3 regions of the Vibrio astriarenae genome follow, and region 2 is predicted to be linked to each of the others. Evidence: predicted binding sites of a transcription regulator. Region 2 holds the regulator's gene; each other region holds the start of a gene.
The links. Region 2 encodes PurR, which represses purine synthesis genes. Its sites were predicted from a motif close to TNANGNAAACGTTTNCNTNA; they were not measured.
Positions count from the first base shown of each region.

Region 1: a site for PurR is predicted at 1,983-2,002, ahead of GT360_RS08840 (phosphoribosylaminoimidazolesuccinocarboxamide synthase). Genes of this name have one in related genera too.
Region 3: a site for PurR is predicted at 1,857-1,876, ahead of pckA (phosphoenolpyruvate carboxykinase (ATP)). Genes of this name have one in related genera too.

Region 1 is NZ_CP047475.1:1,875,104-1,878,386, reverse strand. It holds gene GT360_RS08845 (DEAD/DEAH box helicase) at 1-580, opposite strand, end outside; gene GT360_RS08840 (phosphoribosylaminoimidazolesuccinocarboxamide synthase) at 749-1,855, opposite strand; gene GT360_RS08835 (hypothetical protein) at 2,076-2,480, opposite strand; gene GT360_RS08830 (hypothetical protein) at 2,594-2,875, shown strand; gene GT360_RS08825 (VC1380 family protein) at 2,872-3,225, opposite strand.
Region 2 is NZ_CP047476.1:27,329-30,611, forward strand. It holds gene GT360_RS14655 (TVP38/TMEM64 family protein) at 1-156, opposite strand, end outside; gene GT360_RS14660 (TfoX/Sxy family DNA transformation protein) at 293-883, opposite strand; cyclic di-GMP riboswitch class I at 993-1,102, opposite strand; gene purR (HTH-type transcriptional repressor PurR) at 1,247-2,254, opposite strand; gene torD (molecular chaperone TorD) at 2,448-3,101, opposite strand.
Region 3 is NZ_CP047475.1:2,983,533-2,986,815, reverse strand. It holds gene pckA (phosphoenolpyruvate carboxykinase (ATP)) at 61-1,686, opposite strand; gene hslO (Hsp33 family molecular chaperone HslO) at 2,020-2,901, opposite strand; gene hslR (ribosome-associated heat shock protein Hsp15) at 2,918-3,283, opposite strand, start outside.

The sequences.
Region 1 (3,283 bases), on a different replicon from region 2:
CACGAATTTCTTCAGAAAAGGTGGCTGAAAAAAGCAGGTTTTGGCGCTTTTCAGGCAGCAGTTCAAGAATCTTTTTGATATCTCGAATAAAGCCCATGTCCAGCATGCGATCTGCTTCGTCCAATACTAGCACTTCAAGCTGATCAAATCTGACGGCGTTTTGCTGATAGAGATCGAGCAATCGCCCTGGCGTCGCCACCAATACGTCAACTCCTTTACGTAAAGACATCATTTGTGGGTTGATTTTTACACCACCAAAAACCACGGTCGATTTAAGGTCGGTATAACGGCTGTATTTGAAGGCATTTTCTTGAACCTGTGCAGCCAGTTCACGAGTCGGCGTTAAAATCAAAGCGCGAACATGATTCGCGCGCACCCGCTGCCCATCAGACAAGCGCTGTAAAATTGGGAGAACAAATCCAGCAGTTTTACCTGTACCTGTTTGCGCTGCAGCCATGACATCTTTACCAGTAATCACAGCAGGAATCGCTTGCGCTTGGATTGGCGATGGCTCGGTATAGCCTTGCTCGTCAACCGCTTTTAATAGTGGAACAGATAAACCTAGGGAGGAAAAACTCATAGAAAGCGCTCGTATTGGGGTAGGGAGAGTAAGTAAGCATACTCTAAGAAATCAAAGGGTGCGTATTGTGAAGAGAGTTGAGGGAATATGCAAATGAATCAGCGTAGAGAGACAAAATAAATGAAGCCAGCATAACTGCTGGCTTCATTATGAGAATAACCAAGCGGTTTACTTAGCGATAAGACCATACTCTTTATCAAGTACGTCAATAATCTCTTGCTTAGGATTTGCACTCAATTTGATTGGCTGGCCAGTGATCTTCTCTGCAACTCCAGTATAAGTGCGAGAGATATCCATCAATGCTTCGACTGGCAACTCATTATCACGAGCGAGTGCATCGCGCTCAGGCATACGCTCTTTGTTAAGCAGAATATCTGGATCTGGGAAGTGGTTAAGTAGGAATTGGCGGAAGCCCTCTTTTGAGTTCTCCACGATGTTGCCGGCCAAGTATTCTTTAGTGTCCCAAATACGTGACGAGTCAGGCGTACCTACTTCATCCATGTAGATCAGTTTTTCAACTCCCTTTGAATCTGTGACGTAGCCGAATTCAAATTTGGTATCGACAAAGGTTTGGTTGACTTTTTCAAGCGCGTCACTGATAACGCCAAAGCCTTCTTTTAATAGCTTTTCGTAAAGGGCAATATCTTCCGCTTTTGAAAAGTTGAATGCTGAGAAGTTTTCGACAATGTTATTGCGTGTGATATTCACGTCATCAGCTTCTGGTACGCCTGGGATGCCTTTAAGAATACCTTTAGTTGATGGGGTCATAAGCAGCTCAGGCAGCTTTTTGTCTTTTTCTAGACCTTCAGGAAGCTCAATACCACAAAACTCACGCTCACCTTTCTCGTAGGCACGCCACATAGAGCCGGTGATGTACTGACGGCAAATTGCCTCAATCATGACAGGTTTTGCTTTTTGAACGATCCATACGAATGGGTGAGGGATGTCTAGGATATGGCTATCGGCTAGACCATTGTCTTTAAACAGCTTGAACCAATGATTAGAAATAGCATTTAGAGCCGCGCCTTTACCCGGAACACCTTTCAGGCCGCCTTCACCACGCCAGATACAATCAAACGCTGAGATACGATCACTGATCACCATGATGGCAAGAGGGGCGTCTTCAGCCACATCGTAGCCCTTTTCTTTAATCAGGCGACGGCTATCTTCTTCAGTTAACCAGTAAACAGAGCGAACTTTGCCACTGTGAACAGGTTTATCAGTGCGGATTGGAAGATCATCATTTACGGCTAGAACTTGATCAGCGAGGCTCATCTAGGCATTCCTATCGTGTTTTCATTCAGTTAGTACTGAATAGTCGGTTAATAAAATATCCTCGAAATTTGCTGAGGATAGGTACAACAACACGAATGATACCAGAACAAAATTGATGTTCCACCTAAAAAGCAAACGTTTGCTTTATTGTTGTTCAAAGTCATCTTTAAACAACTTTAATGAGGCTAATCGAACAACTCAGCCAAAGTCAATTTCGTGCTTAATGAATACGATCCATGTGTGGAGTGTGTAATTGCAAATCATTTAGGAACACAAGTTGACAGCCTTGGTCTTCGGCAAGTGATTGTAAGCAGTGTCGTTCAATCGTAGAGAAACGACCAGAAGTAACAATTGCACTAGCGCTACGAGCTTGAAGTGCACGAGTGACGACTTCAAGTTCACTGAATTGGTGAGAAGCTTTAAGTTGCATGACTTTATCGACATCGACAGCGTAGTGAAGACATTCACCATAAGTTGGACGAGGGCATTCAGCCGTAAAGAAAATCCACTGACGTGACTCTGATGCTTGGGACAGTTGAGCAAATACGCTTTGAGGAATACTCATAGCACTCGATGAATTGAAAGACGCAGGGGAAGCGGGCATGTGTGATTCAATGTGATACATATTTACTGTCTCCATATACATACTGTATGCGTATACAGTATTGCTGTTTTCACAATTGATCAAGAGTGAAGATAAAAAATGTTGAAAAAGTGTACTCAAGTAGCAAGTGTGTGATGACAGTTATGTCACATGGATTGGCGAGAAGATTAGCACTGATAAATAGAGGGTTGTCAGGAAGCAAGCTAGACTTAACCGTAATCAAAGTTGTTCAGATAGGGGTAAGTATGCGAGAAGTGATTTTGACGATGTTTATTGTAAGTGTATTGGGTGGCTGTCAGCTAACTCGTGTTGAAGGCAAAGTGAAGGACGTAGACGTAAAAGTCAGTACAAAAGACGGCAATCGTTCCGACGGAGAGTTCTGTCCGCCGGGTCACGCGAAAAAAGGATGGTGTTAATGGTTGTCTTCAAGGTCTTCTATAGCCTCAATGACTTGAGAACTTGATTGCTCGTGGGCCATCAAAATTAGACCGAGCAGAGCCTGTGCTTTGTCCGCAACCGCGGCTGGCTCATGAAGGATTTTCATTACCTTGCTATGCAATAGATTAATTTCATGTTCAACAAAGCCGCGACCTTCTTCTTCTCTGATGAAATCATCCGGTGCGCTATCAAATTGCAAGTGCAGTAGCTCGTTATCTAGCTGGGTATCAATGAGCCTCTCAGGTAGCCAGACTTCTCCTGTAACAATCTCTGGATCAGAGCCTTCAGGAAGCGTATCTAAAATGATCTTTAAATCAGAGACTTTCACTCTTTGTAACTCGGTTATTATGAAAACAAATATCTATCGGCCCATTGTCGCAAATCTT
Region 2 (3,283 bases):
GGTGATGAAGTTTTGATCAATGTAATCTCTTAGCGCCGCTTGCTGGACTTTGGCGTTTTCTAACGTTAAGTACTGCCCAAACTGAGTGGCTAAAATGATGATGGTGGTAACCAAAACGATACCAATAATTACTTTTGGATTTAAAAACTTGCTCATCGTGCAGACTCCTGTCGCCAATTTAAGCTAATGATTCAGGTGAGTATACAGACAGGATAGGAGGTATTTTTCTTTCAATCAAAACGAACAAAGCCAGCAAATAGTGCTGACTTTGGTGTTTGAAGGTTTGTGGAGCTTAATTAATCTGGCTAGCGAGATCTTCACGTTGAGGTTGGGGGATCACAGTCCAGTGTGTGCCGCGAATCGCCCCTTCCAGTGAATAGAGTAGCTCAAGGCTAACCGGTGTTGTGTGCGACTCTTGTATCGCTTGATAAGCTCTCACCGCTCCCGCTTCTTCTAGTTGAGTCACAGTCTCGATTCCAGCTTTTTTTAGCATTCTCTCTGTTGCAAGACGAAGGTTAGGGAGATCTTTTAAACGTTGAGGCTTCGTTGTTTCTTGCTTCACTTTATCAGCAACAGCCGCTTTGAGAGCGGTAGTTGCTACCGATAGAAGGCGCGCAGGCTCATTGACCCACGAATCAGGTAGCTGGAAGTATTTAGTGACGACAGGAAAGCCCCGCTTCTCATAAACATAAGGCTCGAGTTCGTGTTGAGAGATCGCAGTTTCTAGGTCAGCACACTTACGAACGTGTAGCTTGTTCTTCACGACCAATGCAAACATTGTGTCATTGACGAATATGCCAAAGCCACCAAACATTGATCGTGACTTGACAGTGCCAAGTTGCTCGAATAAGCGCATCGAGTCTTTTAAAATTGGTTTATCCATGCTTTGTATTCTCGGTGTAGAAATTTCACGCCACCAAATTCAGGCCCGAGAGAATAGCAAAAAACAGCATGCCCTTTGTCATGGAAAGGTTATGCTCGTGTATTTTACCATCGGCAACCCCGCTACCTTTCCTGAATAATATCATAGTTATGAATAAAATTCTGATTAAGGCCGGAAGCTTTGCGTCCCATCTTTTCAAATGGTTTGCCCTGTGCGTGGCTCTCAAAAGAGCATAAAGAAAAGCGGAATAGGTATCACATCTTGAAAGGTGATAATGTGATGTTGATTCAAAAAAATAACCCTAACATTTTGCATGCGTATGCATAGTGCCAGGGTTAATAGTTTTCTTATGAAATCAGTATCTTACTTGTTGAGGTCGCGTACGGTTAAACGTTCAACAATTTCTGGATGCATTTCGAACACACGCTTTTCATGCTCTTTGTCTTTGATGCGCTCTAGTAAGATCTCAAAGGCATTTTTACCCACACGGCGTTTCGGTTGGTGAACCGTCGTTAGTGGTGGTGAAAAGTATTCGGCAAGTTCGATATTGTCATAGCCGATGATTGACATGTCTTCTGGAATTCGGATGCCATTTTCTTGCAGGCGGCTCATAAGCCCGAGTGCCATAGTATCGTTGAAACAGAAGACAGCGGTAGGCTTCTCATCCATGGCAACAATTTTGTCTGCGGCTAATACAGCAGTATCACACTCGAAGTTACCTTCCAAGATCCAGTCTTCGACGACATCAAGTTTTGCTTCATTCATCGCGCGGCGGAAGCCGTTAATACGCTCTTTACACGCCGCTTTTTCGAAGTGACCACTTAGACAGGCAATCTTATCGTGACCTTTTTCGATCAGATATTTCGTCGCTAGGTAGCCACCTTCTTCTGAGTTGTCGATAATCTTATCTGCTTGTGAAGTCTCTGGGCCCCAGTCCATGATTACTTTAGGAATATCTGGGTGGCCGTCCAGCATTTCACTTAGCTCTTCGGTTAAGTCTGAACACATCACCAAAATGCCGTCAACACGCTTTTCTGCAAGCATACGGATGTAATCACGCTGCTTTTCGTATATACCACCAGTGTTACACAAAATTAGCGTGTAACCTTGACGGTAACAGTAGCTCTCAACACCATCGATGACTTCTGAGAAGAAAAGGTTGGTAGATTGGGTAACGAGCATACCAATCGTGCGTGTGGTGTTGCATTTAAGGCTGCGGGCAACCGCACTGGGTGCATAGTTTAGCTCTTTTACTGCCTTCATTACTTTTTCTTGAGTTGTTTCAGCAACAAAGCGCGTTTTGTTGATAACGTGCGAGACAGTCGTTGTTGAGACACCGGCAAGACGCGCAACATCTTTTATCGTGGCCATAGTTGTGGTCCTTGATTCGTATTTTTATGTACCGCACGTTGCTCAAGCGGTGACTAAAACCTAGTATGAGCCGTGTTGCGGTAGTCTTTTGTAGGAAAAAACCAAATAAAAAACCGCTTTGTTGAAAGCGGTTTAAAAACATCCGAGTATTTTAGACTGCTATCGTTTGCGACGCAATCCTAATCGTTTTGATCTAAGACTGCTCATCCAGTAAATATAAACAGTCTAGCTCAAGAAATGCCACTAACAGGCCACTAACCGCAGAATAGAAGCCAAAGTCATCTTTTTTCTGACAAAGTGCATGGAATTGGGGAGTCCAGCTGAGAATATGCTGTTTAATAAAGTTAGCTTGCTCGACAAGTGCTTGATTGATATATGCTTCTTGCTCTAGCTCGTTAGAGCGAATGATCAAGTTGCCCAGAAAATCGAGCTCAATCGCGATATGGTCTGCCGGTTCATTCATGCCTTTTGTGACTTGAATATTGTGCTTGGCAAGGACTTCATTCATCTCTTCAGCGGGTTTGCCGTTAAGAGTACCTGATTTATCAAGGTAGATTGACGCGTAGGGAAGAGCGCCTTCTTTGTCTGACTTTAGAAACAGCTCACAGAAGTCCGCAGAAAGCTCAAGTTGGGCATCTTCACGTACTTGTAGTCTATTCAGTGCATCAACGAGCTTTTCAACCGGTTTAGCTAATTGAACATTTTCTCCAAGGCCGGAGATAAATGCGCGGATCTCCGGGCTTTGATATTGCTCTAGACCTTGCTCATCAAGTTCGCTTGCAAATAGGCTCGACAGCCACCAATAAATCTCTGCACGTTTTTCATTAAACGCTTTGATCTCTTCAATCACGAGAAGCTCCAAATCATAAATGGATAAGTCATAAGTATAGAAAGGCTGTATTGAGAGCGCTATCTAGTTGATAGGTGGAGTATAAAGGGAAAATATGAATAGTGTTATTGGCTTGTGTGAATGAAAGTGATGGTTTGTGGGAAATTATGTCTAGGATCCAAGCGGATATATTTGAACGA
Region 3 (3,283 bases), on a different replicon from region 2:
GCAACAAAAAAAGCCCTTCAAAAGAAGGGCTTGTAAGCTAGTTATCAGTTTTTATTAGAATCAATCGAGTTGTGGACCAGCCGCAACCAGTGATTTGCCTTCGTCGTTGTCAGTGTATTGAACAAAGTTATTGATAAAGCGCTGTGCGAGATCTTCCGCTTTGCTTTCCCACTGTAGTGGGTCTACATAGGTTTCACGTGGATCTAGGATGTCTTTATCAACACCAGGAAGATCCAATGGAACTTCAAGGTTGAAGATTGGGATTTGCTGAGTTTCAGCGTCATCAATTGAGCCATTAAGGATAGCGTCAATGATACCGCGTGTATCTTGGATAGAGATACGTTTACCCGTGCCATTCCAGCCTGTATTGACTAGGTAAGCCTCTGCTCCAGCGGCTTCCATACGTTTCACTAGCACTTCTGCATATTGCGTTGGGTGCAGCGTCAAGAACGCAGCGCCGAATGCGGCAGAGAAGGTGGGTGTTGGCTCAGTAATGCCACGTTCTGTACCTGCCAGTTTAGCGGTAAAGCCTGATAGGAAGTGGTACTTGGTTTGCTCAGGAGTGAGCTTCGCCACAGGTGGTAAGACACCAAATGCATCTGCTGTTAAGAAAATAACCTTCTGAGCATGCCCAGCTTTAGACACCGGTTTAACGATATTGTCGATATGATGGATTGGGTAAGAAACACGAGTGTTCTCTGTTTTCGAACCATCATCGAAATCGATAGAGCCATCGTTACGCACGGTGACATTCTCGAGTAGAGCGTCACGGCGGATAGCGTTATAAATATCTGGCTCAGCTTCTTTAGATAGACGAATCGTCTTCGCGTAACAGCCACCTTCAAAATTGAAGATACCGTCGTCGTCCCAACCGTGTTCATCATCACCAATAAGCTGGCGTTTTGGATCCGTCGATAGCGTGGTTTTACCTGTGCCCGATAGGCCGAAGAATACCGCGACATCGCCCTCTTCACCGACGTTTGCCGAGCAGTGCATTGATGCAATACCTTTCAATGGCAACAGGTAGTTCATCATCGCGAACATGCCTTTTTTCATCTCACCGCCGTACCAAGTACCGCCGATAATCTGCATGCGCTCTGTTAAGTTGAAGGCAATGAAGTTTTCAGAGTTCAGACCATGCTCTTGCCACTTCGGATTGGTTGTCTTCGCGCCGTTCATGACAACAAAGTCAGGCTCGAAGTTTTGCAGCTCTGCTTCTGTTGGGCGAATAAACATATTTTTAACAAAGTGAGCCTGCCAAGCCACTTCTGTAATGATACGCACACTTAGGCGAGTATCTGGGTTTGCACCACAGTAACCGTCGATAACGAACAGGCGTTGACCTGATAGTTCTTCAGTCACCAGTTGTTTTAGATCACGCCAGACCTCTGTTGAGATTGGCTTATTATCATTCTTACCTTGATCTGACCACCACATGGTATCGCGCGTTGAATCGTCTTTGACAATGTATTTGTCTTTCGGCGAACGCCCGGTAAAGATACCCGTGTCGACAGCAACAGCGCCTAATTCAGTCACTGTGCCTTTTTCAAAACCTTCTAATTCTGGGCGAGTTTCCTCTGCGAACAGCTGGTCGTAACTGGGATTGCGAACAATCTCTTTAACGCCAACAAGTCCGTATTTGGAAAGATCGAGTGTTGCAGCCTTTGTATGTTCCATAACAGTCATAGGTGCTCCTTTTAAGAAGTGTAGGGATTTTGTAAGAGTGTTTTTATTTTAATCTGTCCACCATGCTAGCAACGCGACGGGGTTAAAACAGGGAGATAGCTCAAAAATTATCCACCAATTTTTTGTGGTTTTTGTGCCTACATCACAAGCTGGTTGAAATATTCTATCGTTAACTGAAAGGTTTGCGCTATAGGTCTATTATTAATAAATTGTAAAAATAAAGTTAAATTAAATTGTGATGCAGGCAGGGGTTTTCATGAACTGCAGGCATAAAAAAGACCAGCCATAAGGCTGGTCTAGTACGTATTTTATGTGCTTTATTGTTAGAGCAAATTAATGGATGGTGTCGCTACCTTTACCACCCGTTGCTTCAGCGAAAAGTTCTGCTACTTGAGCTGAATCAAAGGAGTAATTGCTGCCACAGTAGTCACAGTGAAGAGCGATACTCCCTTCCGTTGCTAGGATGTCATCTACTTCAGCGCGATCTAACGTTACGATCGCAGAGCCGCTACGCTCACGAGAACAACCACAGAAGAACTCAACTGGCTGAGGTTCAAACAGACGAACCTTCTCTTGGTTGTATAGACGATATAGTAGCTCTTGCGCTTCAAGAGTGAATAACTCTTCGTCTTTTACTGTGTTAGTCAGCTGTTCTAGGTGCTCGAAGTCATCTGGTGTGCCTGTTCCGTCTGGCATTACCTGAATCAGCATACCAGCAGCGTGCGCTTTGCCTTCTAGCTCGCCAGTGCGAATCCAAAGACGCGTCTTTAGCTGCTCAGAGTTTGCGAAGTAGTTTTCGATCACTTCTGTTAGGTTGTCACCCTCTAGGCCCACCACACCTTGGTAGCGCTCGCCTTTTTTCGGGTCGATGGTGATCACTAGGTAACCTTTACCCATCATGTCATGCAGGCTTGCGTCATCCGCAATATCGCCTTCCCAGCGCGCGACACCACGCACTTTCTGATCGTGGTCACCGTTAATCACAGCCAGAGAGACAGGGCCATCACCTTGAAGCTGGATAGTGATAGAGCCTTCAAACTTCAGCGTCGCTGTCAGTAGAGTGGTTGAAACCAGTAGCTCACCCAATAGCGTTTTTAGTGGCGCTGGGTATTCCTTGCTAGAGATAATCTGTTGGTATGCATCATCCATTTGTACCAACTCGCCACGTACAGAAAGGTCTTCAAATAGGTAGCGATTTAAAACATTGTTTGCCATAGAAGGAAGCTCCAGCTTATTGGTGTTTAAACTTAATGATATCGCGACGCTGCTTTTTATCAGGGCGTCGGTCAGGGCTCGGGTTGTGTGCGTGTAGCTTACGCTGCATTGCGTTACTTTCACGTTTTTCGACACTCTCCGAGGTTTCGCTGTACAGCGTTTGCGCTTCAGGCGCGCCGCGACGTTGGTCAGAGATACGTTCAATCACGACAGTTTTCTCTTCGTGACCTTGGCGCAAGGCAATAGTGGCTCCCACTTCAACAACCTTACTTGGTTTGCTGCGTTGACCATTGTAGTGCACTTTACCACCATCGATCATATTGCGAGCGATTGAGCGTGTCTTGTAAAAGCGGGCTGCCCACAGCCATTTGTCGAGACGTAC